One region of the Citrobacter sp. GW821-FHT02E08 genome, then DNA from elsewhere that is predicted to be linked to it. Evidence: predicted binding sites of a transcription regulator. Region 1 holds the regulator's gene; each other region holds the start of a gene.
What was found. Region 1 encodes sigma-54, which starts transcription at its own class of promoters, with help from an activator protein. Its sites were predicted from a motif close to GTTGGCACANNTTTCGCTNT; they were not measured.
Positions count from the first base shown of each region.

Region 1 (2,207 bases):
TTACTTTGGCAGTGGACACCACTGCGCGTACATTCCTGGTTAAGTACACTGCTCAGTTGTAGAGTCGAATCGTTATTTATCATAATTTCACCTAAGAACCTGCCCCATCCAACTAACGGGTCAGATTCGGAGCGCTAACTGTACAAATGGCCTGTTGTGCTTCACAACAGGCCGTCCTGCACCCGTTAACTGCCCGGACAATTAGTGTTGTTTCAGTTTGTCTTTATGTTTCGTTAATTGCCGGGCCAGTTTATCAATCAATCCGTCAATAGCGGCATACATATCCTGACCTTCGGCACTGGCATGAATCTCGCCGCCGTTCACATGTAGTGTCGCATCCGAGGTGTGGGTCACTTTCTCCACTTTCAACACAATGTAGACCTGATTTATCCGGTCAAAATACTGTTCAAGCTTAGCGAACTTGCCTGAAATAAACTCGCGCAAAGCTTCAGTAATTTCGACGTTATTTCCAGTGATGTTGAGCTGCATAGTGTCTTCCTTATCGGTTGGGTCAAACCAGTTGTTTGCGCTGGTTAGACGGCGGAATGGATAAAGACTCTCGGTACTTCGCAACGGTACGGCGCGCCACCATGATACCTTGTTCTGACAGCATAGAGGTTAACTTGCTGTCGCTCAGTGGTTTCGCGGGGTTTTCCGCAGCAATTAACTTCTTCACCAGCGCCCGTATTGCCGTGGACGAGGCTTCGCCGCCGCCTTCGGTATTGACGTGGCTGGAAAAGAAATATTTCAGTTCAAAAATTCCACGCGGGCTGTGCAGATACTTCTGCGTGGTCACACGGGAAATTGTCGACTCATGCATTTCGACGGCCTGGGCGATATCCGCCAGCACCATCGGTTTCATAAACTCTTCGCCCTGCTCAAAAAAGGCTTGTTGCTGCTCAACGATACAGCGGCTGACGCGCAGCAATGTATCGTTACGGCTTTCCAGACTTTTGATCAGCCACTTCGCATCCTGAAGATTGCTACGGATAAACTGGCTGTCAGCATCGTTACGCGCGCCATTACACATGGCGGCATAGTGCTGATTGATCTGCAAACGCGGAATGCTGTCGCTGTTCAGTTCTACCGTCCAGTGACCGTTATGTTTACGGACCAGCACATCAGGGATCACGTATTCAGGCTCGCCTGTCTGGATTGACTGTCCGGGTCTGGGATCGAGCGACTGAATAAGATTGACCGCTTCTTTGAGTACCTCTTCCTTCAGGCGGGTGACGCGCATCAATGAGCGAAAATCGTGATTGGCCAGCAGATCAAGGTGATCGCTGATGATCAGACGTGCCTCTTGCAGCCAGGGGGTAGCGTTGTCGAATTGCGAAAGTTGGATCAGCAAACAGTCGCGAAGATCTTTTGCCGCCACACCAACAGGATCAAAACGCTGAATGCGTTTAAGTACCGCTTCGACTTCATCAAGGTCAACCTCTTCGTCACCCATGCTCTCGAGGATCTCATCCAGCGAGACGGTGAGATAGCCAGTTTCGTCTACCGCATCGACGATAGACGTGGCGATTGCCCGGTCGGTGTCCGAGAACGGCGTAAGTTCCACCTGCCACATCAGGTAATCCTGGAGCGACTGGGTGGTTTCACCCTGATAGACCGGCAGCTCATCGTCGATATAGTCGCCACTGGGACCGGACGGCGTTCCTGCGGTGTAGATTTCATCCCAACTGGCATCAAGCGGCAGCTCTTCCGGCATCTCTTTTTGTTCGAGTGCGTCTGCGGTGTCCAGGGTTTCGCTGTCCTGAGTTTCCTGGGTGTCGATTTCTTCGTGAAGATCGGTTTGCTCGAGCAGTGGATTACTTTCCAGCGCTTGCTGAAGTTCTTGCTGAAGTTCCAGCGTGGACAACTGCAACAGGCGGATAGCCTGTTGTAGTTGAGGCGTCATTGCCAGTTGTTGGCTGAGCCTGAGTTGCAAACCTTGCTTCATGTTCAGAGTGATTTTCTCCCGCTATGACGTCGCAATCTTCTACCCTATCAGAGTCTGAAGTCTTCCCCAAGGTATACACGTTTAACGTGATCGTCTTGCAGGATTTCAGTCGGTGTACCGTGCGCGATGAGGTGTCCCTGACTCACGATATATGCGCGTTCACAGACCGCCAGCGTTTCACGGACGTTATGGTCGGTGATCAATACGCCGAGTCCGCTGTCGCGCAGATGCTCAATGATGCGTTTAATATCGATAACGGAAA
Region 1 is NZ_JBWKVL010000001.1:77,066-79,272, forward strand. Features, by position in the region: gene ptsN (PTS IIA-like nitrogen regulatory protein PtsN) at 1-83, opposite strand, end outside; gene hpf (ribosome hibernation promoting factor) at 202-489, opposite strand; gene rpoN (RNA polymerase factor sigma-54) at 512-1,945, opposite strand; gene lptB (LPS export ABC transporter ATP-binding protein) at 1,993-2,207, opposite strand, start outside.

Region 2 (2,207 bases), on a different contig from region 1:
GAGTCATATCTTCAGCCATATCTTCGTGATCCAGACCTGCGATACCGTTCAGCGCAGAGGCGTAAACGATAGGGAAGTCCAGCTGTTCGTCGGTTGCATCAAGGTTAACGAACAGGTCAAATACCTGATCAACAACCCAGTCAGGACGCGCGCCAGGACGGTCAACTTTGTTGATAACAACAATTGGCTTCAGGCCATGAGCAAAGGCTTTTTTGGTCACGAAGCGCGTCTGCGGCATCGGACCATCCATTGCATCAACGACCAACAGCACGGAATCGACCATGGACATTACACGTTCAACTTCACCACCGAAGTCGGCGTGCCCCGGGGTATCAACGATGTTGATACGGTAGTCATTCCATTTGATAGCGGTGTTTTTCGCGAGGATGGTAATCCCACGCTCTTTCTCCAAATCGTTGGAGTCCATCACACGCTCTTGGGTTTCGGCACGCGCATCAAACGTACCGGATTGCTGCAGCAGCTTGTCGACCAGGGTAGTTTTACCATGGTCAACGTGCGCGATGATGGCGATGTTACGCAAATTTTCGATCACAACTTTGCCTCGGGCATTAGGAATAGCGCGTTATTGTACACGGATTAATCGCACTACAAAACAGGATCACAAACATCCTCCGCAAACAAGTATTGCAGAGTTTCTTTGTGATCGCTTTCACGGAGCGTTAAAAGGGTTACTCATTGCTCATTGCACCAACATGGTGCTTAATGTTCACATTGAAGCACTATATTGGTGCAGCGTGCTCACCATGGTGCAGCCCTTTTGCACGATGGTGCGCATGATAACGCCTTTTAGGGGCAATTTAAAAGTTGGCACAGATTTCGCTTTATATTTTTTACGGCGACACGGCCAATTTTTGCAGAATTGTAGACCTCGTTACCACGACGACAATGACCAATCCGGGAGAGTTAAAGTATGTCCGCTGAACACGTATTGACGATGCTGAACGAGCACGAAGTGAAGTTTGTTGATTTGCGCTTCACCGATACCAAAGGTAAAGAACAGCACGTCACTATTCCTGCTCATCAGGTAAATGCCGAATTCTTCGAAGAAGGCAAAATGTTTGACGGCTCCTCCATCGGCGGCTGGAAAGGCATTAACGAATCTGACATGGTACTGATGCCAGATGCGTCCACTGCGCTCATCGACCCGTTCTTTGAAGAATCTACTCTGATTATCCGTTGTGACATCCTGGAACCTGGCACGCTGCAAGGCTATGACCGTGACCCGCGCTCCATCGCCAAACGCGCTGAAGAATACCTGCGCGCTACCGGCATCGCAGACACCGTTCTGTTCGGGCCAGAGCCAGAATTCTTCCTGTTTGATGACATTCGTTTCGGCGCATCCATCTCCGGTTCCCACGTAGCCATCGACGATATCGAAGGTGCATGGAACTCTTCCACCAAATATGAAGGTGGTAACAAAGGTCACCGTCCTGGCGTGAAAGGCGGCTACTTCCCGGTTCCTCCGGTAGACTCTTCTCAGGACATCCGTTCCACCATGTGTCTGATCATGGAAGAGATGGGTCTGGTTGTTGAAGCACATCACCACGAAGTGGCAACCGCAGGCCAGAACGAAATCGCTACCCGCTTTAACACCATGACCAAGAAAGCGGACGAAATTCAGATCTACAAATATGTGGTTCACAACGTTGCGCACCGTTTCGGTAAAACAGCAACTTTTATGCCAAAACCGATGTTTGGCGATAACGGTTCCGGTATGCACTGCCACATGTCTCTGTCCAAGAACGGCGTAAACCTGTTCTCTGGCGACAAATATGCCGGTCTGTCTGAGCAGGCGCTGTTCTACATCGGCGGCGTTATCAAACACGCTAAAGCGATCAACGCCCTGGCAAACCCGACCACCAACTCCTACAAGCGTCTGGTCCCGGGTTATGAAGCACCGGTTATGCTGGCTTACTCTGCCCGTAACCGTTCTGCCTCTATCCGTATTCCAGTGGTTGCTTCTCCGAAAGCGCGTCGTATCGAAGTGCGCTTCCCGGATCCAGCGGCTAACCCGTACCTGTGCTTTGCTGCCCTGCTGATGGCGGGTCTTGACGGTATTAAGAACAAGATCCACCCGGGCGAAGCGATGGACAAAAACCTGTATGACCTGCCGCCGGAAGAAGCGAAAGAGATCCCACAGGTTGCTGGCTCTCTGGAAGAAGCACTGAAAGAGCTGGATCTGGACC
Region 2 is NZ_JBWKVL010000015.1:14,234-16,440, reverse strand. Features, by position in the region: gene typA (ribosome-dependent GTPase TypA) at 1-553, opposite strand, end outside; gene glnA (glutamate--ammonia ligase) at 932-2,207, shown strand, end outside.
Region 2: a site for sigma-54 is predicted at 825-844, ahead of glnA (glutamate--ammonia ligase). Genes of this name have one in related genera too.

Region 3 (2,207 bases), on a different contig from region 1:
TGCAACGCAATTGCCTCCAGCGCTGGTTTCAGCGAGTCTGGCAACGCTGACCAGTCAGAAAGCGCCACACCGCGCATATAGCCAAAGCACCACTCTTCGACAATCGTCAGCTCATGGCCTTCAATTTCGCGCAGGCCAAATAAAGGTTCAAACTGCTCCGGAAACTCGTTCAGCCTGTCGGCGGTATCAGCCATATGCTGGAACGCAAGATTCATAAAGCGCGTCATCTCTTTTTCCGATGACCAGCGCGGCACATATTGCGGCCCGCCCCATACTGCCACCAGCCACTGCTCCGGCTCAATCTCACGTGGAGAACTGAGTACCGCCGTCAGCAGACCATCCAGCTCTGACACATCCAGAATCGCGTGTTCGGTGTTGTACTTTGTCAGTACATCATCCAGCCACTCCAGTTCGCTTTCGTTCAATGGTCCCGTGTTCATAACGCTCATCCTCAGTGAAATACGCTTGCCAGGGCTCATCTTACAGGGTGGACGGGGATTTTTCTAAACAAAACGGGGAGATCAGAAGCCCTGCCTTCCTGAGCCTTGCGCATCGTTCAAGTGATCCTCTCCGCATTTTTGCACCGACAAGGTGCGCAGCCTGACTTTTCTGCAGCTATGTTTAAGATTCTGGACGGTTTGGATACCACGCATCCCAGTCTGCCACGTGAAGGCAACCACCTCCTTAGATAACGATTGACACTGACCTGATGAAATTGCGACGCCGTATTTCACATCGCATTGCTACGTCTGTCAGAAAACAATGTCGATATTTATCAACCTGGCGGAGTTTTTGCTTAAAAAAAGACAGCCGTACGCGGCCCGCTTGATAACGCAATAAATGACGAAGTTTATGATTTTCCCCGCGCCTCCCGGCGCCTGGTATTGAACAGTACTGAGGAATATCCAAATGTCTATTAAAATGATTAAGTTACCTCTGCAGATTGCCGTTATGGGTTGTTTAAGTACCGCATTTTATGCACAGGCAGATATCACGATTGGCGTGGCAGGGCCGTTTACCGGTCCCAATGCCACGTATGGGGCGCAATACTGGAAAGGAGCATCGCAGGCGGCGGCGGATATCAATGCGGCAGGCGGTATTAAAGGTGAGAAAATCGTGCTGGTGCAGGGCGACGATGCCTGCGAACCAAAGCAGGCCGTCGCGGTGGCAAACCGGCTGGTCGATGAATCCAAAGTCTCTGCCGTGGTCGGTCATTTCTGTTCGTCTTCCACTATGCCATCTTCCGAAGTTTATGATGAAGCGGGAGTATTGACGATAACCCCGGGGTCAACTAACCCACTGATTACCGAACGCGGAATGAAAGGCATGCTCCGCATGTGTGGTCGTGACGATCAGCAAGGCGTCACGGCGGCAAACTACATGCTGGACGTGCTGAAAGCGAAAAAGATCGCCATCATTCACGACAAAGATACCTACGGTCAGGGCTTAGCCGACGCGACGAAAGCCGCGCTGCAAAAACGGGGCACCAAAGAAGTTCTGTATGAGGGACTGTCGCGCGGTGAAAAAGATTTCAATGCCCTGGTGACCAAAATCGGCGCGCTGAAGCCAGACGTTGTCTACTTTGGCGGTTGCCATCCGGAAGCGGGTCCGTTGGTGCGTCAAATGCGGGAGCAAGGTGTACAGGCGAAATTCTTCTCCGGCGACTGTGTGGTGACGGAGGAGATGGTGACGGCTGCCGGTGGCGCGCAGTATACCAATGGCGTGTTGATGACCTTTGGTAAAGACCCTCGCACCATTGCGGAAGGCAAAGCGGTCATTGAGAAATTCCGCGCCAGCGGTTTTGAACCTGAAGGCTACACCCTGTACGCCTATGCCTCAATTCAGGCCCTTGCTGCTGCCTACGGCGCCGCAGGAAAAGACAACGCCAAAGCGGGCGAATGGCTGAAATCACACTCCGTTGACACGGTGATGGGTCCCAAATCCTGGGATGAGAAAGGCGATCTGAAAGTGTCTGATTACGTGGTCTATCAGTGGGATGACAAAGGTAAGTACCACCAACTCTAATACCGTCAGGTCGGTTCTGACTTCTCGCTCCCCTCTCGGGTGAGGCATTGCAACCCTGAAGGCAACCGGATTGTGCTAGCCGGTTGCCTTACCACTGGCGGGAATTTCAAATGGATGCTTTCTTCTTACAACAGATGATCAACGGTCTGACGTTGGGAGCGGTGTATGGCCTGATTGCCATC
Region 3 is NZ_JBWKVL010000017.1:19,388-21,594, forward strand. Features, by position in the region: gene AC07UY_RS18555 (YecA/YgfB family protein) at 1-440, opposite strand, end outside; gene AC07UY_RS18560 (branched-chain amino acid ABC transporter substrate-binding protein) at 952-2,025, shown strand; gene AC07UY_RS18565 (ABC transporter permease subunit) at 2,136-2,207, shown strand, end outside.
Region 3: a site for sigma-54 is predicted at 780-799, ahead of AC07UY_RS18560 (branched-chain amino acid ABC transporter substrate-binding protein). Genes of this name have one in related genera too.

Region 4 (2,207 bases), on a different contig from region 1:
CAATCGCTGAAGTGGGATGAGAATCAGCTGATCAACACGTTAAAAATCTATCTCGACGCCTCACAGCCTGAGCTTGGAAAATCGCAGTTGATTATCTGGCCTGAGTCCGCGATTCCGGACCTGGAAATTAATCAGCAGCGTTTTCTTAGCATGATGGATGACCTGCTGAAATCGAAAAACAGCACGCTGATTACTGGCATTGTTGATGCGCGTCTGAACAAGAAAAACCGTTACGATACGTACAACACCATCATCACGCTGGGTAAAGACAGTCCGTACAGTTACGACTCCACCAATCGCTATAACAAAAACCACCTTGTTCCGTTTGGTGAGTTTGTCCCGCTGGAATCTATTCTGCGCCCGCTTGCGCCGTTCTTCGACCTGCCGATGTCGTCGTTCAGTCGTGGGCCGTATGTGCAGCCACAACTGCATGCGCACGGCTTCAAACTGACCGCCGCCATTTGCTACGAAATTATTCTCGGTGAACAGGTACGGGACAACTTCCGCCCCGATACCGATTACCTGCTGACCATCTCGAACGATGCCTGGTTTGGTAAATCGATTGGTCCGTGGCAGCACTTCCAGATGGCGCGGATGCGTTCACTGGAACTGGCGCGTCCGCTGTTGCGCAGTACCAATAACGGCATTACGGCAGTCATTGGACCGCAGGGCGACATCCAGGCGATGATCCCACAGTTTACCCGTCAGGTGTTGACTACTAGCGTCACGCCAACGACGGGCCTGACACCCTACGCCCGCACCGGCAACTGGCCGCTGTGGATTATCACTGCATTGTTGGGTTTTGGTGCGGTGATCATGAGTCTGCGCCAGCGTCGTAAGTAATCTCCCTCCCCTTTTGCCCGGTGGCGCTTCGCTTACCGGGCCTACAACTTCCCTCCCGTATTTCACTCTGGCACGTCTATTGCTTTGTTATACAAGATAAATGCGTTTTTGACCGATTGTGCAACCTGGTCGCACCAATACCGTTCGTTGGTAGCGCCAAAATAGTGCAATGACAAATTATTGTCTCTAAACGGTGCGGCGCACTTCGCAAAAATAAACAATAACGCAGCAATATCTTTACATTAAGCCAGACTAAATGTTAACAAACAGTCATAACACTGCACATTAAAGTTGCAGGTGATAACAACACAGACACTCACAATGGGTATCAATGCGTTTCTGACGCAGACGATAAAGGAGTTGGATATGCAATTACGTAAGCTGGCCACAGCAATGCTGGTGATGGGAATGTCTGCCGGTCTGGCGCATGCAGAAGATGCAGCACCCGCCGCAGGTAGCACGCTGGACAAGATCGCGAAAAACGACGTCATCGTCGTCGGCCATCGCGAATCCTCAGTACCATTCTCTTATTACGACAACCAGCAGAAAGTGGTGGGTTATTCACAGGATTACTCCAACGCCATCGTTGAAGCCGTGAAGAAAAAACTCAACAAACCTGACCTGCAGGTGAAGCTGATCCCAATCACTTCTCAGAACCGTATTCCGCTACTGCAAAACGGCACATTCGACTTTGAATGTGGCTCCACCACCAACAACCTTGAACGTCAGAAACAGGCGGCCTTCTCCGACACTATTTTCGTCGTCGGTACACGTCTGCTGGCGAAAAAAGGCGGTGATGTTAAAGACTTCCCGGACCTGAAAGGGAAAGCGGTCGTCGTCACCTCCGGCACAACCTCCGAAGTGCTGCTGCATAAACTGAATGAAGAACAAAAAATGGACATGCGCATCATCAGCGCGAAGGACCATGGCGACTCCTTCCGTACCCTGGAAAGCGGTCGTGCGGTGGCCTTTATGATGGATGACGCGCTGCTGGCCGGCGAACGCGCAAAAGCGAAGAAACCGGACAACTGGGAAATCGTCGGTAAGCCGCAATCCCAGGAAGCCTACGGCTGTATGCTGCGTAAAGACGATCCCGAGTTTAAAAAGCTGATGGATGACACCATCGCCAAAGCACAGACCTCAGGTGAAGCGGAGAAATGGTTCGCTAAATGGTTTAAAAACCCGATCCCACCAAAGAACCTGAATATGAATTTTGAACTGTCTGAGCAGATGAAAACGCTGTTCAAAGAACCGAATGATAAAGCGCTTAACTAACTAAAATAATGGGAGGTTTTCCCTCCCTCTCGATTGCTGCTCAGCACGGACAGACTATATGCCAGGTGGTCGTTCCCCACCTGGCCTGA
Region 4 is NZ_JBWKVL010000002.1:82,283-84,489, forward strand. Features, by position in the region: gene lnt (apolipoprotein N-acyltransferase) at 1-843, shown strand, start outside; gene AC07UY_RS02740 (amino acid ABC transporter substrate-binding protein) at 1,210-2,118, shown strand.
Region 4: a site for sigma-54 is predicted at 910-929, ahead of AC07UY_RS02740 (amino acid ABC transporter substrate-binding protein). Genes of this name have one in related genera too.